DNA from 4 places in the Bacillus sp. N6 genome. Region 1 is predicted to be linked to each of the others. Evidence: riboswitches for the same ligand, from Rfam matches in the RefSeq annotation. Region 1 holds a riboswitch; each other region holds the start of a gene.
What was found. A riboswitch is a leader RNA that binds a small molecule or an ion and turns the genes downstream of it on or off. The one in region 1 is predicted to bind S-adenosylmethionine.
Positions count from the first base shown of each region.

Region 1 (8,280 bases):
CGCCGGATAACCAAATGACACGCGTATTCCTCTATATTTCGTACGGAAACGTTCTTCCATCGTCAGTTCAGGTGAGTCTGGAATGCCCCAGCGGTCACGAATGAGCATATGTGTTTTTTCAGCAAGTCCTTCTGCTAATTCAAGCGCTAACGATTGAATAGCATGACTACGTAAGTAATCACCTTTCGCCTTCCACTCTTCAGCAATGTCCCGAACTCCTTCCCCAACCGTAACAGATAAGAAAGCAACATAGTCCATCTCATCTCCAATTGGGCGCAAATAATCGCCTAAAGTACGATAGGGAGCCTTTCCTTGTCTAGGGAATGTGAAACGCTCTATAACACGCGTATGATCTTCTGGATCATATATTACAATGTTTTGTCCGTCGCTTTGCGCTGGGAAAAATTGATACACTGCTTTCGGCTTTAACCAAGATTGTCCTTCCTGCAATAATTCATCTATTAAATCATTTAATTCATGTGCTCTCTTATCTCCCTCTTTCAAAAGCTTCTTCACATTTCCTTTTAATCCAAGGTGATGCCCAAGTAGCATTTGTCTATTTAAAAATGGAGCGAGATGAAGAGCCGGAATATCACGTAATACAATTCGTTTTGTTGAATCAGGCACCATAACCTCAGCCTTCGGTAATGGCTCAATTACTGCTGGAATTTCTACTTTCTTCTCCTCTATTTTTACGATATGAAGATGACGTTCTTTTTTATCCTGTTTCATCTTCTCACGCTCTTCTTCTTTTTGAAGCTTATTAATAATATCGAGCCCCGTCATCGCATCACTCGCATAACAAACGAGCCCTTTATATGATGGTGAAATTCGATTATCTGTAAACTTTCTCGTTAACGCTGCACCACCTACAACAATGGGCACATCAATATTTGCTGCTTTTAAATCTTCAGCAGTCGTTACCATTTGTTGCGCTGATTTTACTAATAAACCTGAAAGGCCTATAATGTCCGGCTTCTTTTCTTGTACTTCTTGAACAATTCGATCCGAACGTACATTAATTCCTAAATTAATAATCTCATATCCGTTATTCGCTAAAATAATTTCAACGAGATTTTTCCCAATATCATGCACATCACCTTTTACAGTTGCTAATAATACTTTCCCTTTTTTTGCACTATCGCTAGATTCCATATGTGGCTCTAAATAACTTACAGCAGCTTTCATACTTTCGGCACTTTGCAATACTTCAGCAACAATAAGTTCATTATTATTAAATAGTCGTCCTACCTCATCCATCCCTGTCATAAGCGGACCGTTAATAATATCAAGAGGTTTTCTTCCTTCTTCAAGTGCAAGACTTAAATCCTCGTGTAATCCTTGTTTCGTACCTTCTACAATATAATTTGCTAGTCGTTCATCTAGCGTTAACGTTTCTTGCACAACGACATCTTTCTTTTTAGCGACTCGGTAAAAGTTTGTAAATTCTTCTAACGTCTCTTTCGTCGTTTCAAACAGTAATGCATCTGCAAGGTGTTTTTCTTCCTCTGGAATCGACGCATAGCGTTCTAATTTTTCCGTATTAACAATCGCGTAATCTAATCCAGCCTTCGTAGCATGATATAAAAAGACGGAATTCAATACTTCACGTCCAGCCGGTGGTAAACCAAATGATATGTTACTTACACCTAAAATCGTTAAACACTCTGGTAACGCTTCTTTAATAAGGCGAATGCCCTCTATAGTCGCTGCCGCTGAACCAATATATTCTTCATCACCTGTCCCTACTGGAAACACAAGTGCATCAAAAATAATATCTGACGGGCGTATCCCATATTTCGTCGTTAATAATTCGTAACTTCTTTTTGCAATTTCTAATTTTCTTTCAGCACTTACTGCCATACCATCTTCATCGATTGTACCAACTACAATTGCAGCACCATACTTACGAAGAAGCGGTGTTACCTTTTCAAAACGCTCTTCTCCATCTTCTAAATTAATAGAGTTGATAACAGCTTTTCCTTGAATATAAGTAAGTGCTCTTGCCATAACATTTTCATCCGTTGAATCAATCATAATCGGTACTTTTAACACTTTCGTAACTTCTGTCAAAAATTTCTCCATATCTTCTATTTCATCACGATCAGGATCTGCCATACAAATATCAATAATATGAGCATTTTTCTTCACTTGCGCTCTTGCCACTTCAGCAGCCTCTTCAAATTTCCCTTCTGCTACTAATCGTTTAAATTTACGTGATCCAATAACATTCGTTCTTTCACCTACAAATAACGGTCTCATAGACTCATCATATTGCAGTGCCTCTAATCCACTAATTCCATGTCCTTCTCTCTCATGATGGTCACGAGGCTTAAGAGATGCTAGTGCTTCTTTCATTGCTTTTATATGTTCTGGTGTCGTGCCACAACAACCACCGATAATATTAACCCATCCTTCTTCAGCAAATCGCTTCACCTTTTCAGCGAGAGAAGATGGAGACTCATGGTAATGTCCATCTTCATCAGGAAGACCTGCATTTGGATAACAAGAAATGTAACACTCCGATAAATCAGATAGTGAACGAATATGGTCCCTCATAAACTCCGGACCAGTCGCACAATTTAACCCAACAGATAATGGTTTCATATGTTCTACTGATAAATAAAAAGCTTCAATTGTTTGCCCAGCCAGAGTCGTTCCCATTGGCTCAATCGTTCCTGAAATCATAATAGGAACCGTTTTTTTCAGTTCTTCAAAAGCAACTTGAATTCCAATATAAGCTGCTTTCACGTTACGCATATCTTGACTCGTCTCAACGAGTAATACATCAACTTCTCCTTTTAATAATCCTCGTGCCTGCCTTGTATAAGCCTCAATCAATTCTTCAAAAGTCACACCACCAGTAACACTAATTGCTTTCGTTGTTGGTCCCATCGCTCCCGCAACATATACTTCCTTACCGCTTTCTTTAACAGCTTGCTTCGCCAAAAGTGCTGCCTTTTCATTTAGTTCTTCATCTAAATGAGACAGCTCATAATCACTTAGTACAATATTCGTTGCCCCAAATGTATTTGTTTCAATAATATCCGCTCCAGCTTCAATATAAGCTTTATGAATCTTTAAAATAACGTCTGGTCTTGTTTCTACTAAATATTCATTACAGCCCTCGTACTCTTCTCCTCCGAAATCTTCAGCAGTTAAATCCTCTTGCTGAATCATTGTTCCCATTGCACCATCTAATATTAAAATGCTATTTTGTAATTTTTCTTCTATACACTTCATCAATTAATACCTTCTTTCACTTCTTGCTTTTCTCTTACATATTTAACAAGATGTTCTGTAATTTCATATTTTAAAAATGGTGTAATAAGATAAATACCATTAAAATATTTCATCGCTGCGTCGATCAATTCTTGCGAAATGCGAATCCCTTCCTCAATTGCCGCCTCTTTCGTTTCGTGTCCATCCATTCTCTCTCTTATTTCTTCTGGAAGAGTAATACCCGGTACCTCAAAATGAAGAAAATCTGCATTCCGCTTACTTACTAACGGCATAATTCCAATAAAAATAGGTTGTTCCAAATGCTTTGTCGCTTCATACACTTCTTCAATTAACGCGATATCGTAAATTGGCTGAGTTAAAAAATATTCCGCTCCAGCATCTATTTTTCGTTCCATTCGCTTAACCGCTGCTTTTAAGTGCCTCACGTGAGGATTAAATGCGCCGCCTACAGAAAACCTTGTCGCCGGTCCAATTGATTTCCCTAAAATTGAACGTCCATCGTTCATTTCTTTAATCATTTTAATGAGCTCAATAGAGGACAAATCGTATACAGAAGTTGCACCAGGAAAATCACCAACGCGCGCTGGATCACCAGTTAAAGCTAACACTTCTTCCATCCCTAACGCCGATAAACCTAACAAATGAGATTGTAGTCCAATGACGTTATGATCCCTACACGTTAAATGTGTCAATACCGGGATATCATGCTTCGTTAATAACGCACCCATTGCCATATTAGAAATACGAGGCGATGCTAATGAATTATCTGCTAGAGTAATAGCATCTGCTCCCGCTCTTTTTAAAGCTCTTGCTCCTTCAAAAAACCGCTGTGTATCTAACGTTTTCGGTGGATCTAATTCCACTACAACTGTCGTTTGTTTTTTCGCTTTCTCTGCTAGAGTGACGTGAGCCTTCGAACGTTTCTCATGCGTATGAACAACTTTCGGCCTTTGAATGGTGTCTTTTTCTATTACAGGTGTAACATTCGCAACAGCGTGCTTCATACTTTGAATATGTTCTGGAGTCGTACCACAACAACCACCTAATAACCGAATACCTTGCTCAATAAATCTCGGCGTCATCGCCTCAAAATAAGCTGGGCTTCCCTCATATACGTAACGTCCCTCCACATAATTCGGGAGACCTGCATTTGGGTATGCTGATAAATAGCCATTTTGCGGAATCGATATCATTTTGAAAGCCTCCGTCATATGAAGCGGCCCTAGTTGACAATTTAATCCAACAACATTTGCACCGTAATCTATAAGTTGCTTTAATATTTCATTGACATCATTTCCATTTTGAGTCGTACCTGCTTCATGTAACGCTAATTGAGCAACAATTGGAATGTTCGTTTGCTTACGCAATACTTTAACAGCATGAAGTAATTCAAATTCATCGTAAAAAGTTTCTAATAGTAATCCATCAACCTGTTCTTCTAGTAAAGCCCCTGCCTGTTCAAGTAGCATAAACTCCCTTTCCATATCAGTCGTTGTAACGGCTCCGATATGTTTCATACCACCAATTGTTCCTAAAATTGCATTTTTATCTGTCACAGATGCTTTCGCCAGTTTTACTGCCGCTCTATTAATTTCTGTAACTTGATTTTCTAAGCCGTACATACGTAATTTCGCCTCATTTGCTCCATACGTATTCGTTTGAATTACATCTGCTCCAGCAGCTACATATTGTTTATGAATCGATATAATTAAGTCTGGATCAGATACATTCAATTCTTCAAAGCTACTTTGCAAGCCATGTGAATGCAATAACGTCCCAACCGCACCATCACCTATTACAATTCCTTTTGATAATAAATCTAGTAATTTCACGAATCTCCCTCATTTCTATCAATATAAAAACCCCCTCTTCACTTTGAAGAGGGGGACATAATCGTTCCTCCTCTTATTATGCAAAACATTCGTTTTGCAGGTATTAGCACCGTTTCAAACATTTCGTTTGAAGGTTGCCGGGTTTCACAGGGCCTTTCCCTCCACCGCTCTCAATAAGAGTTGTCTTTATTATTTTATTTATGTAGCTAAAAGGAAATGCGTTCCCCTTTTAACAATGTTTGTTAATTTTTTAATAAATTTAGCATGCACAAAAGTAAAAGTCAATGACACTTGCGGAAAAATAAAAATTTTTCAAAATAAAGTTGCAATTCAATTATCTTTTGTTGTAAAGTTAAAAACATAATAAAAATTTCATACGAACATTCTTATCTAGAGAGGTAGAGGGACTGGCCCTGTGACGCCTCAGCAACCATTAACATTTTGTTAATAAGGTGCTAATTCCAGCAAATTGTGAAAGATTTGACAGATGAGAAGAAGACTCTATTCAAACCGAAAGCCTTCTTCTTAGAAGGCTTTTTTTATTTTATATTCACTTAATGTTTCAATTTAAAAAGGAGGAATTTTCACATGTCAACAATCGAAACAAAACTAGCACAAATCGGCAATCGCAGTGAAACTACAACTGGAACGGTTAATCCACCAGTTTATTTCTCAACCGCTTATCGTCATGAAGGAATTGGTAAATCTACTGGCTTTGACTATTCACGAACTGGCAATCCAACTCGAGGTCTTTTAGAACAGGCAATCGCAGACTTAGAATATGGCGAACAAGGTTATGCCTGTAGTTCAGGGATGGCGGCTGTTCTCCTCGTCCTTTCTCTATTCCGCTCTGGAGACGAACTTATTGTATCTGAAGATTTATACGGTGGAACGTATCGATTATTTTCTGAACATGAAAAAAAGTGGAATGTTCGATGTAGATACGTAAATACACAGTCTATTAAACAAATTGAGCAAGCTATCACAACTGAAACGAAGGCTATTTTCATAGAAACTCCAACTAATCCATTAATGCAAGTTACTGATATTGCTGCAGTCGCAACTGTAGCGAAAAGGCACGGACTACTTCTTATTGTAGACAACACATTCTACACACCTTATATACAGCAACCATTAACAGAAGGTGCTGACATTGTACTTCACAGCGCAACGAAATATTTAGGGGGACATAACGATGTACTAAGCGGACTTGTCGTTGCAAAAGGAAAGGAACTTTGTGAAGAAATCGCTCATTATCATAATGCATCAGGTGCAGTTTTAAGCCCATTTGACTCATGGTTATTAATTCGCGGTATGAAAACGTTAGCGCTTCGCATGAGACAGCATGAAGAAAATGCGAAAGCAGTTGTTGCATATTTAAATGATGAAGACGGGGTGACAGATGTATTTTATCCTGGAAGAGGCGGCATGATTTCATTTCGCCTTAAAGATGAAGCTTGGATTAATCCATTCTTACAATCTTTATCCTTAATTACATTTGCCGAAAGTCTTGGTGGTGTAGAAAGTTTAATGACTTATCCAGCAACGCAAACACATGCTGATATTCCTGAAGAAATTAGAACAGCAAACGGTGTATGTAATCGTCTTCTTCGATTCTCCGTTGGCATTGAAAATAGTAACGATTTAATTCAAGACTTAAAGCAAGCCATTACACTTGTAAAAGAAGGTGTAAGAATATGAGTTATTCTATAGATACACTCTTACTACACAACCAATATAAACATGACTCGCAAACAGGAGCTGTGAACGTTCCTATCTATAACACATCAACTTTTCACCAGTTTGATGTAGATACGTTCGGAAAATATGACTATAGCAGGTCAGGAAATCCAACTCGTGAAGCTCTTGAAGATATCATTGCTTTATTAGAAGGTGGAACAAAGGGATTCGCCTTTGCATCAGGCATTGCAGCGATTTCCACTGCATTCCTCCTTCTTTCACAAGGTGATCACGTACTCATTTCAGAAGATGTATACGGAGGAACTTACCGAGGGATAACTGAGGTACTCTCCCGTTACGGTGTTTCACATACATTTGTTGATATGACCAATTTAGAAGAAATAAAACAAAGCATTAAACCAAATACAAAGCTCTTTTATGTAGAAACACCTTCTAATCCACTTTTAAAGGTGACAGATATTCGCGAGGTTTCTAAACTTGCAAAATCTATTGGGGCTCTTACTTTTGTTGATAATACATTTTTGACACCACTATTCCAAAAACCACTTGAACTTGGAGCTGATGTTGTTCTTCATAGTGCCACAAAATTTATTGCTGGGCATAGTGATGTTACTGCCGGATTAGCAGTAGTAAAAGATGCAGAACTCGCTCAAAAACTTGGATTTTTACAAAATGCATTCGGTGCTATTTTAGGACCTCAAGATTGTTCTCTCGTACTTCGCGGTCTAAAAACATTACATGTACGCCTCGAGCATTCAGCTAAAAATGCCAATAAAATTGCACATTATTTACAAGAGCACGCTAAAGTACAAAATGTCTATTATCCGGGATTACAAACACATCTCGGATTTGATATTCAACAATCTCAAGCAACATCAGCTGGAGCAGTCTTATCATTTACTTTGCAGTCAGAAGATGCACTCCGCCAATTTTTATCAAAAGTAAAATTACCTGTTTTTGCAGTTAGTTTAGGAGCTGTAGAGTCAATTCTTTCTTATCCAGCAAAAATGTCACATGCAGCACTGTCGCAAGAAGCTCGTGATGAAAGAGGAATCTCTAATTCATTACTTCGGTTATCAGTCGGTCTTGAAAATGTTAACGATTTAATATCCGATTTTGAAGATGCCCTTTCTTATGTAGAAGAACCTGTAAATGCATAGAGAAAAAAGAAGATATGAGAATAGGTTTTCATATCTTCTTTTTATGCGATTTAGTTATATTCATTTGAATTTTTTTCTTTTCTTATAGTCCAAAAAATAAAAGTATATCATCTATTTCTAAATAATGGATTAATTGATATATTAAGAAATACAAAGGGGTGAAGATAATGGATACTTGTGCAGATATTTTAATCGTTATCGATTTACAAAATGGCGTATGTTATGGCGGAGAGCATTTATTTGATTTACAGAACTTACTAACAAAAGTAAATAAAAGAATTTCTTCATACAGAAAATTAAATAAACCAATCCTTTTTGTTCAACATTGTGATGATGATTTAGTA
Region 1 is NZ_CM127843.1:4,161,840-4,170,119, forward strand. Features, by position in the region: gene metH (methionine synthase) at 1-3,243, opposite strand, end outside; gene ACUXVC_RS21435 (bifunctional homocysteine S-methyltransferase/methylenetetrahydrofolate reductase) at 3,243-5,075, opposite strand; SAM riboswitch class I at 5,146-5,255, opposite strand; SAM riboswitch class I at 5,459-5,569, shown strand; gene metI (cystathionine gamma-synthase/O-acetylhomoserine thiolyase) at 5,664-6,776, shown strand; gene metC (cystathionine beta-lyase) at 6,773-7,936, shown strand; gene ACUXVC_RS21450 (cysteine hydrolase family protein) at 8,104-8,280, shown strand, end outside.

Region 2 (8,280 bases), 1.4 Mb from region 1:
CTGCTCGAAGCTTACTACTACTTCTTGTCCATGGAATCAAAAACAAAGTAAGAATAGCTAAAACTACAAATTTCATCAAAGGCACTGTCCCCTTTTCTTTTGTATTCCCTTTTAGTATAGCAAATAAAGGGTATTAAGGTGAAAATAGGAATAGTTATATTTTTTTACTACTTAATACAATCCCGCTCACTACATATAGAATAGATGCAATATAAAAAATTGTACCGATCGTAAAGAAATCTACTAAATATCCCGTGGCAATAACCGCTACTGCTCCGCCAATGGATGTCCACACATGGTATTTTCCAATCTCATAACCAGCCTTTTCCTGCGCCACCTTTCGTGCTAATGAAGTCTTCTCAGTATTACGCTGCACAGCACCTAAAACTCCCATTACAATTTGAAGAATATACACATGCCATACTTCCGTGGCAATCGGAAAGCAAAGCATTAAGATTGCCATGGACCAAGCGTATATGATTAATAATTTTTTATCACCTACTTGATCAGATACCTTTCCCACTAGTGGATATACAAGTGCTGATGTTAAAGCAAATAAGCCATACGCCCAGCCAAATTGCGAGAAGCTATTTCCAACGTTTCGAAGTAATAATATATAAAAAGGAAATACCATACTTCCTGCCATCATGATAATACTTTGCGAAGCCACAAATCTTCTATATGTCATTTCGTATACTCCCTATAAAATAAATTAACAAATCTCTCTTCTGAATCTACTTCCTTCTTTTTCTTAAGAAATTCTTCAATACGAGGATATGCCCTTTTTAACTGCTCTTTCGTTGGATAAGAATAGTACGGCAAATAGTAACTACCGTTATGCTTTAAAGTAACATCAATCATCTTCCGAATGACATCCTCTGTTTTCTTTATCTCACTCTCTGAGCGTCCCTGGTTAATCAAAAGAACCAGCGCAAACATATCATCTTTCGCATAGGACAAAACTGCATTTTCATTCTTTTCCACGTAACGAATCGTAATGTTGAGTAAATTAAACTCTTCTTCATTTAATGCGTTACGTAAATCATCTATATACTCCGTGAAAGCATCTATAGGCACAAAGTATTCTTGTAACACTTCGGTCCTATTTGGATTTTCATATTCCATAAAAGCACTATCTGATCTCATAACATTATTACGCGTCTCATACTTTCCATCTGTACGTTCAAAATAACCTCTTTGTATATCCCAAAATGTATTCTTTCCCCAATCACTATAACGTGATAACCCAAGTAAAAATTTAGGTGCAGCTATAATATTTTCTTCCTTTAATTCACTGTACTCTTCTCTCATATTTTGATTTTGTGCCAAAGTATAATCCGTCACATACATCTCTTTTAAAAATGAATTTGGAGCAACAGAAATACGCGCTAAGTGCATACGAACATTCTCATCTCTTTTCACTTTCTCTTTGAAATAAGATGCGTATTCTTTATAATCTATCATTCTTGTGTGCATTTCATATAATTCATCATCTGTTAACTTCAGCGTCACATCTAAAATAACTCCAAATAAACCGTAACCCCCAATGACATATGGAAATAACTCTGCATTTTCTTCTCTACTTACATTACGTATCGTGCCATCTGCCATTAACAATCTAAATGAATCTACTGTATCAATTAGTGCCTCATGACGAATATCACGCCCATGTACATTTACACTTAATGAACCACCAACAGTAAAAATATTTTGAGACTGCATGACCTGTACCGCAAGGCCATATGGATTTATTTTCTTCTGAATATCATTCCACGTGACACCACTTTGAACTGTAATACGCTTCTTCTCTGGATCGAATTCTAATATTTTATTATATCCTTTCATATCGAGCATCGTGCCATTCGGATAATATGTCTGTCCTCCTTGGCTATGTTGCATGCCTGCAATGGAAATTTTCTCTCCTGAAACTTTTGCATCTCGCACTAATTTTATTAACGAGTGCTCTTCCGTAGCACTTTCAACACGTTTTATTTTTGTCGGAAGCAATTTACCTACATCACTCATAATAGGATGATCAATTTGTTTTTTATACGTATGTACAGACGTTGCAAGCAAAACCGTATATGCGACAATGACCACTACTATCTTTCTTTTTTTCAAAGGACACTCTCCTTACTAGCAACAAAAAGAGATACCCGTTCTTTCAGGTACCTCTCTTGACAGTGATTACTTTGCTGCTGGCAATTGTATTGGATCAAATTTATCATACGATGTAAACTTCGCATCCGTAATAATGTGCGCTTTATCCTCACCATTGCTACTCATAACCATATCTATCTTTGCTGATTCATATTTAAAATCTTTTGTAATAATATATTCTCCATCTATTTCTTCTATCTTTGCATTTTGGCCTTGTAGCATTTGTTTCTGCTTTTCATCCATACTAGCTAACATACTCTCTGTCTCTTGCCCTTTTAATGCAAACTTCAGCTTATAATTATCTCCACTTTTCTCCATCTTCACTTTATTTAAAATTTCCGATGGAATCTCTAAATTATCTACCATTCCTTGAGTTGCATTCATTCCGTTAGCATTTAATTGTTCCTCTGGTACAGACATCACTTCACCCGTATTAGGATTTTTCAACTGACCAGCAATTTTGCCACCCACATCATAAACAACAACCTCTGTACCAGAAACATTCATTTCAGAACGAGAATTTTTTTGCTTCGGCTCTAATTGCATTTTGGCCTTTATTACATTCATCTCTGTTCCTTCAGCCTTTATTCCCACATCATATGTCATCGTTACATTTTCTTCGTTTTTAAAAGCTTCATTCGCTTTATTGAAAACATCCTTCGCTGTTAATTCCTTTTCTTTCTGCACAGCTTCTTTTTTCGGCTCATCAGTCTTTTTTGTTTTCTCATTACTACACCCTACTCCTAGACCGACTGCAAGTACTAAACTTGAAATTAAAATAAATTTTTTCATAACGTCCCCTCCTTCCCAAAAATAATATCATCTCTTTTCCTATGAAATCTATATAATTCGTAATATTCTTCTTTAAATTTATTTCCTATATAGCAACATGTTTGAGAAAAAGTTTAAATATGATGTAAATAATAACAACTCATTTCAGGAGGTCATTATGAAAGCTATTATTTGCACAAAGTATGGACCACCTAATGTTCTCCAGCTTCAAAATATAGAAAAGCCTAAACCTAAGAAAAATGAAGTATTAGTTAAAATTCACGCAACAAGTGTATCGACTGGAGATTGTAGAATACGTGGCTTTAATAGCCCCCTCTTATTTTGGATTCCTATGCGGATCATATTAGGTTTCAGAAAACCGAGAAAACCTATACTTGGCGTAGAGTTATCCGGTGAAATCGAAGACATTGGATCAGATGTAACACAATTTAAAAAAGGAGATCCAGTTTTTGCATTAACAGAACTAAACCTTGGTGGTTATGCGGAATACACATGCGTGCATGAAAGTGGATTAATAGCATTAAAACCTACCAATGTGACATATGAAGAAGCTGCCGTTATTCCTTTTGGCGGAACTTCAGCATTGCACTTCCTTAGAAAAGGACAGATAAAAAAAGGGCAACGAGTACTTATATACGGCGCCTCTGGGTCAGTAGGGACAGCTGCCGTACAGCTTGCTAAATACTTCGGGGCGACTGTCACAGCCATTTGTAGTAGTTCGAATTTCGATTTAGTAACAGCTTTAGGGGCAGACAACGTAATTGATTATATGAAAGAAGATTTTACTAAGCGGGGCGATCACTACGATATTATATTTGACGCAGTTGGAAAATATAAAAAGTCTCTTTGTACAGATGCATTAATGCCTAATGGAAAATATGTATCTGTGAACGGAATGATGGCAAAGGTCAGTAAAGAAGATATGAACCTACTAAAACAACTAGCTGAAACAGAAAAGCTAAAACCTGTTATTGATAGAACTTACCGATTAGAAGAAGTTGTAGAAGCCCATACGTATGTAGAAATGGGCCATAAGAAAGGAAATGTTTCGATTACCTTAAAATAAAATATATTCTGAAAATATAATTGACAATTCTTTTTGTAAGATTTACTATTAGTACCATATTCAAAACTACATACACATACTCTTATCAAGAGTGGCGGAGGGACTGGCCCGATGATGCCCGGCAACCGAGCTTATGACGTATAAGCTAAGGTGCTAATTCCTGCAAAACGAGTTTTCGTTTTGGAAGATAAGAGAGGAATCTATTTCGTCTATTCGGCACCTCTCTTATTTTTGGGAGGTGCTTTTTATTTTGGAACGTATATGAAGGGGGATTTATAGATGAAAAAGGTATTATTAAGCATTGTAAGCGGAGCAGTATTATTATTAGGCGCATGTAGCGCGATTTCAGATAAAGAGGTAAAAGCATTAGACGAGAAAAAGATTACTGTCGGTGTAACAGGTGGACCACATGAACAAATTTTTGAAAAGGTAAAAGAAGTTGCAGCAAAAGATGGTCTGGAAATTGACATAAAAGTATTTAATGATTATGTAGCGCCAAACGTATCTTTAGATGAAAAAAGCCTTGATGTAAATAGCTACCAAACGAAATCGTATTTAGATGTATTTAAAGCTGAACGCAATATGAAATTAGCTGAAGTATTTTCAACAGTAACATTCCCTATGGGCGTATATTCTAAAGATATAAAAGATGTAAAAGACTTAAAAGAGGGCGATGCAATTGCTGTACCAAATGACCCAACGAATGAACTTCGAGCTTTAAAATTATTTGAAAAAGCAGGGGTTTTAAAAGTTGATCCAAAGGCTACAGAAAAAGCGACTGCAAAAGATGTAATTGAAAATCCAAAAAAATTAAAGATTGTCGAATTAGAGGCATCTCAATTACCAACGCAACTAAGTGAAGTGAAAGCAGCTGCAATTAACACAAACTTTGCATTAGGTGCAAAATTAAGTCCAGCGAAAGATTCTATTTTCCGCGAAGGAAAAGATTCACCATATGTGAACTGGGTTGTTGTTCGTACTGAAAATAAAGATGATGCCGTTGTAAATAAATTAAAGAAAGCTTATCAATCTAAAGAAGTAAAAGAGTTTATCGAGAAAAAATTTGATGGTTCAGTTTTACCATCTTGGTAGGAGCTGACGATAATGATTGAATTAAAAAACATATCCAAAGTATTTACAACAAAAAAAGGGAATGTTGAGGCTCTTAAGTCTACTTCCCTTAAAGTAGAAAAAGGCGAGGTATTTGGAATCATTGGGTATAGTGGCGCTGGTAAAAGTACATTGATTCGATGTGTAAATTTATTAGAAAAACCAACGACAGGAAATATCATTGTAAACGAACAAGACTTAACAACGTTATCGACAAAAGAACTAGCAAAAGCGAGACAAAAAATCGGAATGATCTTTCAAGGATTCAATTTACTTAAAACTGTTAGCATCTATGAAAACATTGCATTACCTTTACGCCTTGCTGGTATTCCAAAAGTGGAAATTAAAAAAAGGGTAGAAAAATATTTACGCATTGTCGATCTTTTCAATCGAAAAGATGCTTATCCAAGTGAACTTTCTGGCGGTCAAAAACAGCGCGTTGCAATTGCACGTGCACTATCACATGAGCCTGAAGTGTTATTAAGTGACGAAGCAACGAGTGCTTTAGATCCAGAAACAACTGATTCTATTCTTGATTTGTTATTAAAGATTAACGAAGAAATTGGAATTACGATTTTACTCATTACACACGAAATGAACGTTATCCAACGTATATGCGACCGCGTTGCCGTTATGGAACATGGATCTGTAGTCGAAAGCGGGACTGTGAAAGATATTTTCACAAACCCACAACATGTAACAACGAAGAAATTTGTAAATAGCGCCTTTGCAGCTAAAATTCCAGAAGAGGTACAGAAAGAACTACAGAATACTGGAGAAATTGTAACACTTTCATTTATTGGCACTACTTCAGGTGAACCTGCCTTAGCTGTTGCCACAAAACGTTTCCAAGTGTATCCGAATATTTTATCCGGTAATATTACGCAGTTAAAACATGAAGCATATGGGAAACTAGTCGTTCATATGCAAGGAGAACAAAATGAAATCCACCGTGCTTTATCATTTTTACAAGAGCAAGGAATCATTGTAGAAGGAGGTAGAACAGATTATGGGAAACAAGTCCTTTTTGGATGAATGGGGTAAAGTCATATGGGAAGCCACAATTCAAACCTTTCAAATGACATCTATTTCATTACTCATCTCAATCCTTATTGCACTGCCACTTGGCGTCACACTTGTTTTAACGAGACCTGGTGGGCAGCGTGAAAATAAAATCATCTATCCTATTCTTAATACAATTATTAATATCATTCGCTCTCTTCCATTTATCATTCTATTATTCTTCATCTTACCTTTTACAAAGTTTCTAATGGGAACATCCATTGGCGTACAAGGTGTTATCGTACCTCTTGTCGTCTTCACAGCTCCTTATATCGCACGTTTAATGGAGACAGCTTTACTAGAAGTCGATCGCGGTGTCATTGAAGCCTACCAAGCGATGGGAGTCTCTACTATAAAAATCATTTGGCACGTCATGGTTAAAGAAGCTCGTCCCTCCCTTGTACTTGGATTAACAATCGCAACAATTGGCTTAATTGGCGCAACAGCAATGGCTGGCCTTGTGGGTGCTGGCGGGCTAGGGGATTTAGCATACCGCTTCGGACATTTACGCTACGAGCCTGAAGTAATGTATGCAACTGTCTTTATTTTAATTATCCTCGTTCAAGGATTACAGTCTTTAGGAAATGGTGTTGCACGAAGACTGAAGAAAGATTAAAAAAGAAGGTATCTCCCCAGGGGGAGATACCTTCTTTTTATCCCGCATTAACGGGCAGTAAAAGCCCGATTGGTTCAACTAATAATCAGTGGGTGATGAACCCCCCCACTGATTAAAGTTTCACTTTACCTTTTAAATCCACCTTCTGAATGAATAACTTGCCCCGTAATCCACTCAGCTTCTTCACTTACTAAAAATTTAATGAGTCTAGCTGCATCCTTTGGCTCACCAATTCTGCCAAAAGGAAACATCGGCTTTAACCCTTGTTTTATCTCTTCAGTCATCCATCCTGTATCAGTTGGTCCTGGATTAATTGCATTCACTGTTATTCCTAAATGAGCTACCTCTGCTGACAACGTACTAGTAAGAGCATCAATAGCTCCCTTCGTTGTCGCATAAGCTAGTTCTCCTGCCATAGGACCTTGAAATTGCCCCGAAGTCATATTAACAATTCTACCACCAAATTTCTTATCAAATCCTCGGGCAAATTGACTACTGAGCAATGTAGTCGCACGAATATTAACCATATAATGCTTATCTAATTCTTCAGCAGTCAACGTAGAGAAATCATTATTCGTAGAATATGCTGCATTATTAATTAATATATGAGGGTACCCTAATTGTTCAGTAACTTTATTTATAAGCTCTTTCGGTGCATCATTCCGAGTTAAATCTAACTCCATGCTCGATACTCTAACACCGTTTTGTAATAGCTCTTCTTCTAATTGTATTTGTTCATTTTTCTCAACGCCCCAAGGCATCTCTTTATCATACTCTGTCCAATACGTAAAAAATATATCGTATCCTGCTCCAGCTAATTCTTTACAAATCGCTGCTCCTATACCGTCTAGACGACTTACGCCTGTAACAACTGCTACTTTATTTTTTAATTGTTTCATCATATACTCCTCCAAGTTTAAAGGACGCATATTTTATATAAGAGATATAAATTTCCCCACCTAGACCTCTGTCCTTACAAAAGGGATGTACAAGCCAACTATGCAGTCCTTGCATGATTTACAAATAGCTAAATAAACCCTCACTTATGAGAGAAAAATTCATCTATCCAATTTCTAATCATTACAAGTTCATCCACATATCGAGTCCTTGTCTCCTTTCCATATATCTCTGTTTCTATCATACCAATATGATGTACTATTTCAAATGATAAAAAAATAAAAACCAATATTCCATTCCAAACTTCTATCGAGTTTATTATATTATAATATAATAAATAATGGAAATAATCAGAAAAATACTGGTAAATATTGACTAACCTTCTTATAATAAAACGTGGGGCTAATGTGAGAATTTAGTTTTAAACAAATAGGGGGAAGAAATATGTCAAAAAAATTACTTTCTTTATTTTCTGCAGTAATCGTAGCAGCTTTTGTAATAACCGGCTGTGGTCAAAGCGATACGACAAATAAAGAACAAAAAGAGAATGCAACAAAAGAAAGCAAAACGGAAAAAA
Region 2 is NZ_CM127843.1:169,795-178,074, reverse strand. Features, by position in the region: gene ACUXVC_RS01035 (DUF3981 domain-containing protein) at 1-76, opposite strand, end outside; gene ACUXVC_RS01030 (MFS transporter) at 155-688, opposite strand; gene ACUXVC_RS01025 (FAD-binding oxidoreductase) at 685-2,121, opposite strand; gene ACUXVC_RS01020 (DUF6612 family protein) at 2,188-2,952, opposite strand; gene ACUXVC_RS01015 (NAD(P)-dependent alcohol dehydrogenase) at 3,110-4,018, shown strand; SAM riboswitch class I at 4,098-4,212, shown strand; gene ACUXVC_RS01010 (MetQ/NlpA family ABC transporter substrate-binding protein) at 4,298-5,110, shown strand; gene ACUXVC_RS01005 (methionine ABC transporter ATP-binding protein) at 5,123-6,163, shown strand; gene ACUXVC_RS01000 (methionine ABC transporter permease) at 6,138-6,806, shown strand; gene ACUXVC_RS00995 (SDR family oxidoreductase) at 6,932-7,708, opposite strand; gene ACUXVC_RS00990 (DUF5068 domain-containing protein) at 8,148-8,280, shown strand, end outside.
Region 2: it holds a riboswitch for S-adenosylmethionine, as region 1 does, so the genes downstream of both, ACUXVC_RS01010 (MetQ/NlpA family ABC transporter substrate-binding protein) here and ACUXVC_RS21435 (bifunctional homocysteine S-methyltransferase/methylenetetrahydrofolate reductase) in region 1, are expected to answer to the same signal.

Region 3 (8,280 bases), 1.1 Mb from region 1:
TTATTTTGAATAAAGTTGAACTGAACCCCGAAATTGTTCATTCACTATCGTCTAATAGAGGTCACCATACCTGCCCATCAACTTAAGAAAAAGAAATGCCTCAAAAACGAAAAAATGAGCGGCTTCTCAGAATAGCTATCTGTAGAGAAAGAAAATTTTAATTTAGGGGAATATGGAAGTATTAGCTTGATGGTGATGCGGCGGTACCCCATATAAAGAAATTTTAAACATCTTAATCTGCCTTGCTTTTATGTAAATATGGGAATAACGAAATTACCCCAAGGATAGCTAAACAAGCTCCAATCCATAGCGGAGATACAAAACCATATCCTTTACTGATCCCAATACCACCTAGTGACGAACCAATAACAATACCTAGCGTAATAAAAGAACTATGAACGGTATTTATCATTATGCCATTACTAGCTGTCTTCATCACCCTCGCAACCATAGCTGGATTCAATGCTACACCAGTTAAACCAATAAAAATCGTAGAAATCACTGCAATGTATTTATTCTCTGCACTTAAAGCAAATAAAGACAACGCTATGATTAATATAATTAATCCACCCGTAAGTATTTTCATTGTAAATTTATCAGCAAACTTGCCAATTATTATATTCCCAATTACCGTCGCACTACCATAGAGAGCAAGTAAATATGGAATACTTGCACTTGAAAACCCTGTAACATTTGTAAAGATAGGAGTGAAATAACTAAATGCTGCAAACGTACCACCAATAATGAACATACTTGTTATATACGCTGCCCAAAGATGAATATTCTTAAATCGCAGAAGTTCGTCTTTCCAATTTAATTGCTCTTTATTTGAAGAGGATGGTAACAACCGTTGAATCATAATCCCTGATACTAGCACAAGAACAGAAACAGCCCCAAAACTAATACGCCAGCCAAAATATTGCGAAATAACGGTCGTTATAGGTAAACCTAATACAGTTGCGAACATTAAACCTGCAAGTACAATTGATGCAGCTTTTCCCCTTGAATCAGAGTGAACCAATGTCGCAGAAAAGGAAATCGCAACTCCAAAAGCTGAAGCTGAAGCAATACCAGTTATAATACGTGAAATCATCATAATATCATAGTTCCAAGCGATAGCTCCGAGCGATTGACCAATTAAAAATATGAACATTAAAAACAATAATGCTTGTTTGCTGCGCATTCGTAAGAGGATTGCAGTTAAAATGGGGCCTCCTATTACCATTGCTCCTGCATAAGCTGAAATTAAATACCCAATAGATGATACAGGAACCTGGAATGCAAGAGCAAGTTCATTCATCATACCTGCAACCATAAATTCTGATGTAGTCATACAAAAGATTGCTAAAGCTAATAAATAAATAATCGATGGCATAAAAACACTCCTTATTCATTATTGTAATGATCGGTACAAAAATAGTGCGAAAAAAGAGCGCACTAAGCGCCACAAATAGACTCTATTGTTCCTTTGATAACTTGTTCAGACAACATCCGATTTTGCATCGATACATTAAGAACACGGAATCCGTAATAACTGCTTAAAAGCAGACTAGCTAATTCCTCAGCTGATTGCTTCTTTGAAATTTCACCTGTTTGCAATCCTTCCTCCATCACTGTTTCAATAGCTTGTTTAAGAAGTTCAACATGCTTCGAGAAAATTTCTTGTACCATTAAATCGTTTTTAGCACGTTCTATACTGGCATTAATCAATAAACATCCTTTTTGATCCATATTCTCAAAGTCTTCTTTCAATGCCCATTCAAAAAAATTACTTAATCGTTCTTTAACTGGAATTGAAGTATGTAACAATTTCCTTTGTTCCCTAATCCCAATTTCATGGTAGCGTTCTAATACTTGTTTATACAGTTCATGTTTACTACCGAAAGTATTGTATAAACTTCCTTTTCCAAGTCCTGTATCACTGCATAAATCTTGTGTAGAACACCCTTCATATCCTCTTAACCAAAATGTTTTCATTGCAACATCTACAATTGAGGAATAATCAAACTCTCGAGGTCTGCCGCGTTTATTCAATCGTATCCTCCTCTCATTTTAAAGATAACATGAATAGAATACCCTTTTTGTACCATGCGGTCAATAATTTTGTTTTATTGTTACTGTAAAATAAAATTTGATTATTTTAGATTACGAATAATGAAAAATAGCCCCCTTATTCAAATTGCCTAGCGAAAAAATCACGTTTTAATAGACTTCTTTATCATCCCTACCTTTCTATAAATTACTAGTTATGAAACAAGGATCGTTTCATAACTAGTAATTTACTTGATTATCTTGATAGGTATGGAGTAGTGCCCCTATAAACAAAACCCACCAGAAACATCTAAAATCTGCCCCGTTACCCAGCGGCTATCAGAAGAAGCAAGGAATGCTACTGCATCTGCAATATCTTCAACTTGCCCTATTCGTCCGAACACAGATGAGTTTGTAGCAAAATTTCGTATTTCTGGATTATCTAGCAATTTTGCATTGATATCTGTCTTCGTATATCCAGGCATAATTGTATTCACTGTTATACCTCTTTCTCCAAGGTGTTTAGCTAGAGGCAGTGTCATCGTATTAAGCGCACCTTTACTTAAGCCGTATGCAATTGAGCCTGTAAAACCAAGCCTTACTTCAGCTGATGAAATGTTAATAATGCGGCCCTCTGCTCGTATTAATGGTAATGTTTGCTGGATTAAAAAGAATGGTGCTTTCATATTTACAGACATAATTTCATCAAAAACTTCTTCTGTCGTATTTTCAATCGTTCCTTGTGTACCTATCCCTGCATTGTTTACTAAAATATCAATCTCTGATGTACCAACTTTTATTTGTAATTCATTCTTTAACTGTTTTACTAGCTTTTTGACACCATCAATTGAATTGAGTTCAGCTTCAATTAAGAACGCTTTTCCTCCATTAGATTCAATCTCACTAATCGTTTCATCTGCAGCTGCCTTATTTCGACCGTAGTGAATCGCAACTAATGCTCCATCTTTCGCCAATCTCATCGCAATCGCACGGCCAATTCCGCGACTCGCTCCTGTTACTAACGCTACTTTTCCATCAAGATTCTTCATTTTTTCCATCCTTCCTAAATTTCCGTTTGATAAAAACCTATACTTATATTTTCATGTAAACACCAATCATTTTAAATATAGATTTATAGGGAATTTAGTCCATTCGCTTATGATATTATAGTTATAATTCGTAATTTACTTTAGAAAACAAAAATAAGGAGGCTACACAATGCAAAACGCCGTAAAACTGGATGAAATCGATCATAAAATTATGAACTTGTTGTATGAAAATGCGAGAATTTCTGTTTCAGAAATAGGACGAATTATATCCATGACGCAACCTGCTGTAAAAGAACGTATTAACAAGCTTGAAGATCAAGGAGTTATAGCGGCTTATCGAACGAAATTTGAGCCTGCAAAAATTAATAAAAACATTCAAGCATTCATCATGTTTAAAACGAGCCAATGCTCTGATTTTATCCAGTATTGTAATGCAGCTCCTGAAGTAACAGATTTATTTCGAATTAGTGGGGAATTTAATTATATGATGAAGGTCATGAGCGATTCGATGGATTCCCTCGCTGCATTTTTAGACTCCTTAATGCAATTTGGCTTGTCATCTCCTTTAATAGTATTAAAGAGTGAATTTGAGGAGAAATTGTCGTTTTGATAAAGGGATACGTATTATCCTCACTAACAGTAAAAGTTTCTCTTTCTTGAGAAAAACCAACAAAATCAATGACTAGTAAACAAAAAAGAACATTGATATTTCAATGTTCTTTTTGTATCTCTACTTATTAATTAGATTACTCTTTGAAAAGAGCACTTTAATCCCCTTACCCTTGATTCCTCTGCGCCTCTCTAAACTCCTCCTTCACCTTCTTTAACAACCCTTCTTCCGTAATTAATCGATACGCCGTATTTGCTAATGCTTTTGCCGATGTAATTAATGCTTTATCTCCAAGTTCTGAACGTGCTGCTTCTCTAAATTCATTCGTATGTGCAATTAAATCATCTGGTCCGATTTTAATGTACGGATGAATTGTCGGTACGACTTGACTTACGTTTCCTGCGTCGGTTGAACCGATCCCTACTCTTTCTTTACGATTTACATCTTCACCTAATAGTTCTAGTTCTTCCGCTACGATATCGTTATATGTTTTTGTTACGAGTAATTCATCGATTTCATTTTGGAATTGATGAATTTTTACTTTTGTACCTGTTGCTAACGCTGCTCCCTCAGCAATGTTTTTTACTTTTTCTGTTACTTCTGCACATCTTTTTCGCGTTGCTGCGCGGATGAAGAATCTTGCTGCGGCATAGTCAGGAATAATATTAGGTGCTTTTCCTCCCTCTGTAATGACGCCATGAATTCTCACGTCTGACGGAAGTTGTTGGCGAAGTGCATTAATACCGTTATAAAGCTGAATAACCGCATCTAATGCGTTAATCCCTTCTTCTGGCGAAGCTGCAGCGTGAGCTGTTTTTCCGTAAAAATGAAAATCAAGTGGATCGACTGCTAGTGAAGGACTCGTTGTCGCTGTTTTTCCGCTCGGATGAATCATAAGCGCCGCATCAATGTCTTTAAATAAACCTGCCTTTACATAACTTGATTTCGCGCTACCATTTGGCCCGCCTTCTTCTGCTGGCGTACCAAACACAACAACTTCCCCGCCAATTTCTTCAAGCGTTTCTGATAATGCAATTGCTGCTGCAACACTAATTGTGCCGATTAAATTGTGACCACACGCATGGCCTAGTCCTGGTAAAGCGTCGTACTCCGCTAAAAATGCGATTGCTGGCCCTTGTTTTCCAGAGCTTTTTCGCGCGATAAATCCCGTTTCATGTCCGGCTATATTGTGCTGCAACTGAAATCCTGCACTGCCTAGCAATAAACTTAACGTTCTAGATGCATAAAACTCTTGGTTACCAATCTCTGGATTCGCATGAATATCATGACTTGTTTCTATGTACTTTTCCTTATTTCTTTCGATACTCTCTTCAATTGTTTTTCTTTGTGACGTTACTCCTGTCGCTCCCATTGTTCTTCCTCCTTTTATTTTCACGTAAAAAAGCCTCTTTCTAAAAGATAGAAAGAGGCTTCTGTATATACAGTCAAAATGAGCTTCTTTCTTATCTTTCAAGTTACCTTGCTGGAATTGGCACAGTATTCATAACGAATCCGCTGCCGAGGTATCATAGGGCCAGTCCCTCCACCTCTCGTGATAAGAATTTTCATAAAATTATATTAAATTATTTTTTATTCTAAGTTCATTCCAAGTAAAAGTCAAGGAATTCCTATCCGAATTTACCGATTATCTAAAAATCCTTTTAATACACCAATTGTTTCTGGTGCTTGCAGTCTTGCACATACGTACGGAAATTCCGTACTACCTTCAAATATCATTTGAGATGTGAGCGGTGCGCCTGCCCAGAAGATTTCATCATCAATTACGATAAACGGGAATGCTTTATTTTGTCTTTGTAACTTTACATTTTTCAGTGGAACTGGTCCATCACTATAAACTGTTATCTGTGCATTTGTACGCATTAACGCTTGCCATACTCGCTTATCCACTTGTTTTGTACTTGGAAGTGAAATAATAATTTTTCGTTTTGCGGCTAGAATATCTTTTAATAGCCCTTTCGGCTCTTCAAGATTCATTTCCATAAACCAGCGTAAACGTTTCGAAATTTTCCGTTCCCACAATTGTCTCGATGTCGTGCGATCATACACATCTCCATGACGTTCTATATGAGCTGTTAATTGCGATAACGCTTGTTTTCTAGAAAGATTTTTACGCATATAATGGCAATCTGATAATTGAATGAACTTCCCTCTCGCCCTTGTCACTGCTACATTGACGAGGCGATGGTTTTTGTGATCAAAGAATAATACGCCAGGTCGTTCCTGCGGATAACTGTCAACTGTATCAAAGATCATCATATCTCTTTCAGAACCTTGGAACTTATGAACTGTCGCCGCTAAAACTGGTATGTTTTGATATTTCGTTCTCTGCAACATTTCTCTAATACACGTCGATAAAAAGCGTGACTGCGCCCTGTAAGGTGTCACAACACCAATCGACTGAACACCGTCTAACAATCCGATTAACATCATTTGCATCGCTACTAAACCAGACATAATGTTAAAACGTGAACCAGAAGCAGCATCTTTTAACGAAAAAGCTCCCATTTGGCTCGTATCAAATAAAACACTCGCTTCATTTGCGAACGGCTGCAATTGCGCAAGTTCTTTACGCTCTGAAACAGACGGATGATCATATACTCTGTTTTTATAAATAAATGAATTCGTAAACTTCGATATATCCGCATGCATACGTCTTTGTTCCTGCAACATAAATAGGTTCGGATGCGCTTCTGATTTATTTACAGAATCAACAATCCCAGCGTGGTAAAACATATCTTCCCCAAGCCATTTGCGAACGAGTTCATGGTTTGCCATCGCAATTGGAGGTAATTGTAAAAAATCACCGCAAACGACGATACGTTTTCCAAGTGAAGCAGCTAATGCGATTTGCGGAACGAACGCCATACTCACTTCATCTACGACAACTAAATCGAATGTACGCTCATAAATAAGTGAATCAATGGCACATTTCGATAAAGTTGCACCAATTACTTTCGCATTTTCAATATACTCTTTTTCTACTTCTTTAATTTTAGCCTTTTGCTTTCGAAGATCACTTTCAATCTCTTGTATACGCTTCTTATCAGCAGATGTTGCTTTATACGATAAGATTTTTTCACGAAGATCTTGGCGTGACTCTTCTAAGTAGAGTCTTTCCTCACCCCATGATCCGTTCGTCGTTTCAACTAACTTAGATGCAAGTAACGTTTCATGATTTCGTATATGTTCATGCTGACTATAACCGTAACGAACAATTTCGCCAGGCGTCCATTTCTTTTTCTTTTCAATTTGCTTCGTTACTTCACTCATTAATACGTCTACTGCCGCGTTACTATGAGCTAACACAAGTACCGATTTTCCTTTTTGATAATGAGCCGAAATAATACGTGATAAATTGTAAGACTTCCCTGTTCCCGGCGGTCCCCATACGTACGTTGTCGGATTATAAAACGAACGATATGCCAGTTCATTTTTTGGATTTTTCATCTTCTCAATATGTTTCGGACTGCTCGTCCCATCAACAAGACGCTTTATACGATTACGTTTCAGCTTATCTTTACGTGCTTCTTTCAATCGCTCTTGCAGTTGCTCTAAAAGTTGCCACGGTTCACTGTATAAAACCGCTTCTCTTATTTCACCTTGTATATAATCATTTAATTTCAGTTCTATTTCTAATCCATGTACAGATAATACTTCTCCTGTCGCTTCCTCACCATCGAACTCAATTCGAATTGGTGAACCTTCAGGTAAGCTTACTTCCGAAATAAGCTGAAATATATACACTGTATTCTCATAATCTGTATATAAAAAACGACCGTTCATGATAGAAATTTTACTACCACCTATCGTTTTCCAATGTTTAATTTCATATGCTAATGCATAATGCCACTCTTTCATCGTTTCTGATAATGAAGGAGTTTGAGTAGTTGTATTCATCGTATAATCTCCTTCCTTCTCCCCAAACATACTTTCTCACTATACCATACAACACGCTAAAATTTGTAAGGTTTTTATCTTGCTTATTTTCTTAATTTTCAATAATATATTGTATATAATTTTCAGAAAGAAGGAATCTACATGCCAGTTAGAAGAATTGAACACGTAGGACTTATGGTTGCAAACTTAGAAGCATCTATCTCATTTTATGAAGAAGTAGTCGGCTTACAGCTCCTTAAACGTATGGGGCACCCGAATCCAGATTTAAAACTCGCTTTTTTAGGTGTGGAAGAATCGAAAGAAACGATACTCGAACTCATTGAAGGCTACAATTCTTCCTTGCCAGCAGAAGGAAAAGTACATCACATTTGCTTTAAGGTAGATTCATTAGAGGATGAAATTGAAAGAATACTAAAACACGGCGTAACCTTTTTACTAGGAGAAGAAATCGAAACATTACCAGATGGAACACGTTACATATTCTTCGCTGGTCCTGATGGGGAGTGGATTGAGTTTTTTGAGACGGAGAGATAAAGGGAAACTTTAGTCAGCCCACAATAAACGGGATAATAACTTTATGATCCACATAAGGAGTAGAAACTGATGAAGACAGTTTTTATTATCGTTTTTTGGTACTTATACTATTGATGTCATGGGGGTATTTTGCAATTC
Region 3 is NZ_CM127843.1:3,082,964-3,091,243, forward strand. Features, by position in the region: gene ACUXVC_RS15875 (MFS transporter) at 233-1,375, opposite strand; gene ACUXVC_RS15880 (TetR/AcrR family transcriptional regulator) at 1,438-2,034, opposite strand; gene ACUXVC_RS15885 (SDR family oxidoreductase) at 2,316-3,080, opposite strand; gene ACUXVC_RS15890 (Lrp/AsnC family transcriptional regulator) at 3,250-3,690, shown strand; gene ACUXVC_RS15895 (M20 family metallopeptidase) at 3,857-5,062, opposite strand; SAM riboswitch class I at 5,151-5,252, opposite strand; gene ACUXVC_RS15900 (AAA domain-containing protein) at 5,329-7,638, opposite strand; gene ACUXVC_RS15905 (VOC family protein) at 7,750-8,142, shown strand.
Region 3: it holds a riboswitch for S-adenosylmethionine, as region 1 does, so the genes downstream of both, ACUXVC_RS15895 (M20 family metallopeptidase) here and ACUXVC_RS21435 (bifunctional homocysteine S-methyltransferase/methylenetetrahydrofolate reductase) in region 1, are expected to answer to the same signal.

Region 4 (8,280 bases), 2.6 Mb from region 1:
GTTCCCCATAAATCCAAGCTGATCGCCTTGTTTTACAGTTTGTCCATTCGATACAGAACGGCTATTCATATGAGCATATACTGTCGTATATGTTTTTCCGTTTATACGGTGAGATAAATACACTACGTTTCCGTAACTAGATGATAATTCTGAGCGAATAACAACGCCATCTGCAGCAGCGATAATTGGAACCGTTCCCGAAGCGGCGATGTCAATTCCTTTATGGTTATCTAAAGAACGTACACCAAATCCGGAAGTTTTTGATCCAGCTGCTGGTTTGATAAAGCCACCGATGTTTGTATCATGTGGTGTTGGAGCTGCTTGAGTTGCTTGAGCAGATTTAGTAGCTTGTTGTTTGCGAGCCTCTTCTGCCTGGCGAGCTTCTTCCGCTTTACGAGCTTCTTCGGCCCGTTTTTCTTCTTCAATTGCTTTTTGCACAGCTTGACGTTGATTTTCTAAAATGCCTTTGGATTCTTCTAATCCTTCAATCTCTGAATCTACTTTTGCTACTTTCGTATGTAGATCGTTAATAAGAGTCTGTTGCTGCTGTTGGTTATTTTGTAATTCTTGTTGTTTTTGTTCTAGTTTTTGCTCAGATTCTTTCAGTTGTTGTTCTTTTTTCTCAACAGCTTCTTTTTCTGTAGTTACAGCATTTTGATCAGATGTTTGTTTTTTTACAATATCTGTATCGTTGTTTAATATTAAACTTACGGAGTACATATTATCAACAAGATCAGCAATGTTTGTAGAGTTTGTTAATACTTCTGTAATGATATTTGTACGCGGTTTTTCTTGCATAGATTGTAATCGTTGTTTAATAACTTCCTGACGTGTATCTATGTTTGTTTGTAATTGTTCTATATGTTTCTTTTTGTCAGTAATTACTTGTTGTGTTTTGCTAATTTCTTTTTTTGTATCGTTTAATTCAGCCTCGTTTTTATTAATAGAAGTAGTTAATTCATCGATTTTCTTCTGTAATTCTTGAATTTCTTTTTCTATTTGTTCTTTCTCGACTGATTTATTTTGTAAGTCACTTTGTTTGCCTTCTAATTCAGATTGAATGTTAGATAATTTATCTTGATTTGTTTCAGCGTATACGGGTGAAAGTAACGGGGAAGCAAAAATCGTTCCTGCTGCTAAAACACTAAACGCTGCAAATTTCTTTTTCATAGTTGTCTGACTCCTTTCCCTATGAATGTTATATATCATAAGAAGAAGAGTGTCTATCGTTGTAATCATAATGTAAAGAAAACTTTATAAAATTGCTAAGTTTTGTCGGAATTTATCATTTTTCAACTTTAATTGTCATAGTACTTACATTTTATTTATGGCTGTAATAAAGGTATATTTTGGGATTAATCTGTAAAATACAGGAGGAAAGTAATAGTTTTTATGGGGTGAAATAGTACTTAGAAAGCTAATAAAACACTAGTAAGGAATCGTTCTCATGTGAGGTTTTCTAACATGGGTTTATTTTTTGTCAAGAAAATTATTTGCATTCGGGCAAAGTTATTTTGTTGTCAGATTTTAAATTTTGATTTATGATTTTTAACAGGGACAAAATGTAGTGAATTGTCGAATAATATGTAATACTCTTAATTTCTTAGTTTTATAGAGATAGAATGAGAGATAGAGTGACACATCGAAGAGGGGGTTACAACAAATATGAAAAGAATAGGACTTGCATGGCAAATATTAATAGGGCTTGCGCTTGGTATTGCGGTTGGGGCGATTTTCTTTGATAATCCAGCTGTTGTGAAGTACTTACAACCAATTGGTGATATTTTCATCCGATTAATTAAAATGATCGTTGTACCGATTGTTGTAGCAAGTATTGTTGTTGGGGTTGCTGGTGTTGGCGATGTAAAAAAACTAGGTCGACTAGGCGGAAAAACAATTATTTACTTTGAAATTATTACAACAATTGCAATTATTGTTGGTCTATTAATAGCGAATATTTTCCAACCAGGAAAAGGCGTAAATATGGAGCAGTTAACAAAGACAGATATTTCGAAATATACACATACGACAGAGCAAGTACAAAGTCATTCATTTGCAGATACGTTTGTAAATATTGTTCCAACAAACATTATGAAGTCATTGGCTGACGGAGATATGCTTGCTATTATCTTCTTCTCTGTACTATTTGGTTTAGGTGTAGCAGCAATTGGTGAAAGAGGAAGACCAGTTCTTCAATTTTTCCAAGGTGTAGCTGACGCAATGTTTTATGTAACAAACCAAGTTATGAAATTTGCACCATTTGGTGTGTTTGCACTAATTGGTGTTACAGTTTCTACATTTGGTCTTGCTTCATTAATTCCATTAGGGAAATTGCTAATTGTCGTATATGGGGCAATGATCTTCTTCGTCGTAGTTGTCTTAGGACTTACAGCGAAAATATTTGGAATTAACATTTTCCAATTCTTTAAGATTTTAAAAGACGAGCTGATCTTAGCGTATTCTACAGCAAGCTCAGAAACAGTTTTACCAAAAATCATGGAGAAAATGGAGAAATTCGGTTGTCCGAAAGCAATTACATCTTTCGTTATTCCGACAGGTTATTCATTTAACTTAGATGGATCAACTTTATATCAAGCAATTGCGGCTATTTTCTTGGCGCAAATGTACGGTATTGATTTATCTATTACACAACAAATTACATTATTACTTGTATTAATGGTTACATCAAAAGGTATCGCAGGTGTACCGGGCGTATCATTCGTTGTATTATTAGCGACACTTGGTACAGTAGGTATTCCACCTGAAGGTTTAGCGTTCATTGCTGGTATTGACCGTATTTTAGATATGGCTCGTACAGCAGTTAACGTTGTAGGAAACTCTTTAGCAGCTGTAGTTATGTCTAAGTGGGAAGGTCAATATGACGCTGAAAAAGGACAAGCTTATTTAAAAGAGATTTCTGAAAAGGGTCAAGCTGCTTAATTATAATATGAACAAGCTCTCACATAATATGTGGGAGCTTTTCTGTATATAGAAGAGGAGTATACATAATGAAACGTAAATATGGTGACGGTTCTTCGTGGAAAAGACTAATAGAAAAGAGTTATAGGCTTAAGCAAGTGGAAGAGGGAATGCTCGGAATACTGGATATAAAAAAGGTGAGAGATCCTAGTTGTAAAGAATATGATGGTAAAGAAATTTGTATTGCAAGTGATGGGTATACGTGGGTTCAATATTTCATTAATGGAAAGAACTTTGCGATTACAGCTATGTTAGATGATAGGCACAATTTAGTGCAATATTATATTGATGTGACGAAAGAATATGAAATAGACGATCGTGGTTTACCGTATTTTGATGATTTATATTTAGATGTAGTATTATTACCTAGCGGTAAGGTGTATGTATTAGATGAAGAGGAGCTAGAGGATGCTTATAAAAGTGGCGATGTCACGAAGGAAGAGTATGAGTTAGCTTGGTACACTACGAAATGGATATTAGCAGCAATAAAAAATAGTGAATTTTATTGGATTTCAATATTGGAAGAAGAAATCGAAAAGTTAAAATGATTATTGTATTCAAATTTTTGTATAATTACCAAAAAAATCTATACAAAAAATAATTGACTTTTGTTTTGTAAGCGAGTAAAGTTAGGGAAGAAATTATTATTAAAAAATAAATATGAAACCTTCTTATAAAGAGAGGCGGAGGGACTGGCCCTACGATGCCTCGGCAGCGGACTCGATTTCAGAGTGCTGTGCCAAATCCAGCAAGCATGTGCTTGAAAGATGAGAAGAGCGTTTCTTATAGATGTATAAGACCTCTTCTCATCGGAAGAGGTCTTTTGTTATTCATTAGAAAAAGGTTGAAACTAGGGAGAGATGGTACTTTGAAAGAAACGAGAGGAAATGGTTTAGCTTTATTACCACTTGGGATATTTTTGGCGCTATTTATTGGTTCTGGAATTATTACAGGTGATTTCTATAAATTGCCGATACTTGTAGCAATTTCAATTGCTGTAGGAGTCGCTTTAGTGATGAATCGTAAAGAAAGTTTTAATGTGAAAGTCGAGCGGTTCGCTAAAGGTGCAGGAAATCCGGATATTATGATTATGGTATTAATTTTTGTGCTTGCAGGTGCATTTTCTGAAACGGCTAAAGGAATGGGCGGAGTAGACTCAACTGTTAATTTAGCGTTAACTATTTTACCGCCAGGATTTATCGTAGCTGGAATCTTTGTTATTGGTGCATTTATTTCATTAGCAATGGGAACTTCAATGGGAACAATTGCAGCATTAGCGCCGATTGCTGTAGGTATTAGTGGTCAAACTGATATCTCAATTGCGCTTGCAATGGCTACTGTTGTTGGGGGAGCGATGTTTGGTGATAATTTATCATTTATTTCAGATACAACAATCGCAGCTGTTCGTTCACAAGGAACAGAAATGAAAGATAAGTTTAAAACGAATTTTTTAATTGTGTTACCAGCGGCTATTATTACAATTGTACTATTAGTAATAGTTACTTCAGGAAGTGACACGCAAATTAAAGCACATAGCTTTGATTGGATAAAGATTTTACCGTACGCAGGAGTACTTATTACAGCGCTACTTGGCTGGAATGTACTTATTGTATTAACTGGTGGAACTGTATTATCTGGTGTTATCGGTCTTATAGATGGAAGTTACACGTTAGAAAGTTTCTTTAAAAGTGTAACGACTGGAATGGGCGGTATGATGGAGTTAGTATTACTTGCTATATTAATTGGCGGTATGGTTGAATTAATCCAATATAATGGTGGTATTCAATATTTAATGAATGTATTAACACGTAATATTCGTTCGAAAAAAGGTGCAGAATTTGGTATTGCTGGTTTAGTAAGTATGACGAATATGTGTACAGCGAATAATACGATTTCGATTATCTTTACAGGCCCGCTTGCAAAAAATATTGCAGATCAATATGAAATAGACCCTCGTAAATCAGCGAGTGTATTAGATCTTTTCTCATGTTGTGTACAAGGATTAATTCCGTACGGTGCCCAAATGTTAACGGCAGCAGGATTTGCAGCGTTATCTCCGGTTGAATTGTTGCCATATGCATTTTATCCAATCTTAGTTGGAGTATGTGGGATTGTTTCTATTTTAATTGGATTTCCAAGATTTTCGAAAGTAGCTGAGAAAAAAGAGTATCATAAAACAGCTTAATTTAATATGAATGTTAGTAATTAAAAAAACGTGCAGAGAATAAACTCTGCACGTTTTTTTGCGTAAAGGGCTGAATATGACTCGGTCTTAAGTCTGAGTTAAAAACGGTTCTTAAGCTCGTTATGGAAAGATGAAAAAATAGTTAAGATAAGAGTATCAAATCGAAGGGAGGCAAGCACAAGATGAAACAATTTCTAGCGTTTATCGCAGCCGGTATTTTGGCTTTAATTGCTCTTGGTAGTCTTGCTGGTATTGTAGGATTCGCAATCGGAGCAGGAGTTGTATATTGGAGCTATAAATCATTTGTGCGAGCTAAGTCATTTTTTGGAAAGTTAGCTTGGGGTATTGTTGGTTTAATCGGTTTATCCATTGCGCTTTCTCATTCACCAGCATTAATCGGTATCGCTGCTTTAGTGGTTTTATACTACGGATACCGTGAGTGGAAAAAAGAAAAAGATGTAGTTGTTGAATCTGCTCCAGAAAGTTCTAAACCATATAGCAACTTTGAAGATGAGTGGAACAAATTAATGAAAAACTAAAACAATAAATCAAATTATAAATAAAGTAGAAGAGAGGAAGATTTATAATGAAACAATCTTTATTCGGACGTGTACGCGATGCAATTTTAGCTGATTTTCATAACGTGTTAGATGAGAAGGAAAGAAAAAATCCAATTGCGATGTTAAACCAATATTTACGTGATAGTGAGCGTGAAATAACAAAAATTGAGAAGTTAATTGAACGTCATAAAACATTAAAATCTAACTTTGCTCGTGAGCTTGAGCAAGCACGTTATTTCGTTAACAAAAGATCAAAGCAAGCTATCATTGCTCAAGAAGCAGGCGAATTACAATTGCACGAACGTGCGTTAGAAGAGGTAGCTTATTATGAAGGGCAAGTAACTCGATTAGAAGAAATGTATGCAGGTGTTGTAGAGCAAATTGATGAGTTAGAGCGTCGTCTTTCTGAAATGAAAAATAAATTAAAAGAAATGCACGCAAAGCGTATGGAACTAATGGCACGTGAAAATATGGCACATGCAAATCGTCGTATGAATACTGCGATGCATAAAATGGATGAAAATAATCCGTTCTTACGATTTGAAGAAATTGAAGATCACATTCGTGACTTAGAAACTCGTATGAATGAAGAACATGAGCGTGACACATTTGATATGAAAATTGCAAAACTTGAGCGTGAAATGAAAGAAAAGAATGATGTATCGTTAACGAAAGAGTTAACAAAATAATAGTAGTATATTATAAAACAGGCTTATGATATAGTGATAGGAGAAAAGGTGTTGGAAAGCAATGCCTTTTCTTCTATGTATATGTGACAAGAAGGGGGGAGCTGAAATGAAGAAACATTTTTCAAAGACACAATTAATGGGGATGCTCCTCATCATATTTGGATTCGGTCTTTTTCTTGATATGATACTTGGACATTTTGAACCAGGTGGTCTCATTTTTGCATTTATTATGCTTATGTTTGGAAGGCATTATCGTAAAAAGAATCGTTATGTACGGGGAAATGTATTTTTATTTGTTGGTGGTATCGTATTTTTATTCTTCTTATTTTCATCAGCAGCATTTGTTCTTGTCGTATTTGCTTGTTTAGCTTTAATTGGTTATCAATTGATTCAACAAGGGCATCAGCAAAAAGCAATGAAGGTTGAAATTAAAGAAAAAGGGATTATAGACGAAGAGAAGCAAATATATCGTACAGAACCATATTTGAAAAATATGTTTGTAGGCAATGTACGAATGATGGATCATATTTATGAACTTGAGGATATTAATGTTCAATACGGTGCTTGTGATGTGGAAATAGATTTAACTACTGCTATGATTCCAGAAGGGGAAACGGTAATTGTTATTCGGGGTGTCGTTGGTAATATTCGTTTATATGTGCCATATGATATTGAACTTTCTTTAAATCATTCTGTTATTGTCGGACGTGTGCTCTTGCCAGGTCATGAAGAGACAGGGTTTAACCGCAATGTTACATTTAGAACAGAGCAGTATAAAGAGGCTCCTCGTCGTATTAAAATTATTTCTTCGCTTGTCGTAGGCGACACGGAAGTGAGGAAAGTATAATGAAGAAACAAAAAAATATTTCGTGGATGTATATTCGTTATTCTATGTTGTCTTCAGTTAGTATCGCACTCATTTGTACAATTGTATATGTATGGAAAAGCGAGCAACAAGTGTATGATTTATTATGGAAGGAATCCATCGCTTCTGTTCCAATTGGCTTGTTTATTATGACTACAAGTTTACTTATTGGGGGAATTGTAGGATATGCAATCGGTTACTATATAGAGCAGCGTATACAAGGATTAAATACGTTTCTATTTGAAGTAGAGCGAGGGAATTTTCCGAGCGATGTTTCGTTTACTGCAGATGATGAATTTCATGAAGTGGAACGAAAAGTGATCGTTCTGGCTCGTCGATTAGAGGAGCAAGCTGGACTCTTTCAAAAAGTAACGAATGAACGAGCTCATTGGAATGAAGAGATGAGACAAGAAGCAATTTCTCAAGAAAGGCATCGTTTAGCAAGGGAGTTGCATGATTCAGTAAGTCAGCAGCTTTTCGCAATGTCGATGATGATGTCAGCGATTAATGAACAAATAACTGAATTTCCAGATGTGACAAAAAAACAATTACAACTTGTTGAAAATATGGTTGTAAATGCTCAATCAGAAATGAGAGCATTGCTCCTTCATTTACGTCCTGTACAATTGGAAGGTAAGAAACTGACAGAAGGTATAGAGGAATTATTAACGGAATTATCGCGAAAACAACATATGAAAATTGAATGGCTTATTGAGCCAATAGAATTAAAAAAAGGTGTAGAAGATCATTTATTCCGTATTGTGCAAGAAGCGTTATCAAACACGTTGCGACACGCGAAGGCAAAGAAAACAGAAGTGCGCCTTCGAAAAATTGATCAATATGCGATTTTAAAAATTATTGATGACGGCGTTGGGTTTGAAGTAGGCGTTAATAAGGCAGGTTCATATGGCCTAAGATCGATGCAAGAGCGTGTTCATGAAATTGGTGGGACACTCAAGGTGCTTAGTTTCCCGGCCAAAGGTACACAAATAGAAGTAAAAG
Region 4 is NZ_CM127843.1:1,391,641-1,399,920, forward strand. Features, by position in the region: gene ACUXVC_RS07260 (murein hydrolase activator EnvC family protein) at 1-1,170, opposite strand, end outside; gene gltP (glutamate/aspartate:proton symporter GltP) at 1,666-2,940, shown strand; gene ACUXVC_RS07270 (DUF402 domain-containing protein) at 3,009-3,527, shown strand; SAM riboswitch class I at 3,648-3,753, shown strand; gene ACUXVC_RS07275 (Na+/H+ antiporter NhaC family protein) at 3,848-5,164, shown strand; gene ACUXVC_RS07280 (lmo0954 family membrane protein) at 5,347-5,703, shown strand; gene ACUXVC_RS07285 (PspA/IM30 family protein) at 5,751-6,413, shown strand; gene liaF (cell wall-active antibiotics response protein LiaF) at 6,520-7,260, shown strand; gene ACUXVC_RS07295 (sensor histidine kinase) at 7,260-8,280, shown strand, end outside.
Region 4: it holds a riboswitch for S-adenosylmethionine, as region 1 does, so the genes downstream of both, ACUXVC_RS07275 (Na+/H+ antiporter NhaC family protein) here and ACUXVC_RS21435 (bifunctional homocysteine S-methyltransferase/methylenetetrahydrofolate reductase) in region 1, are expected to answer to the same signal.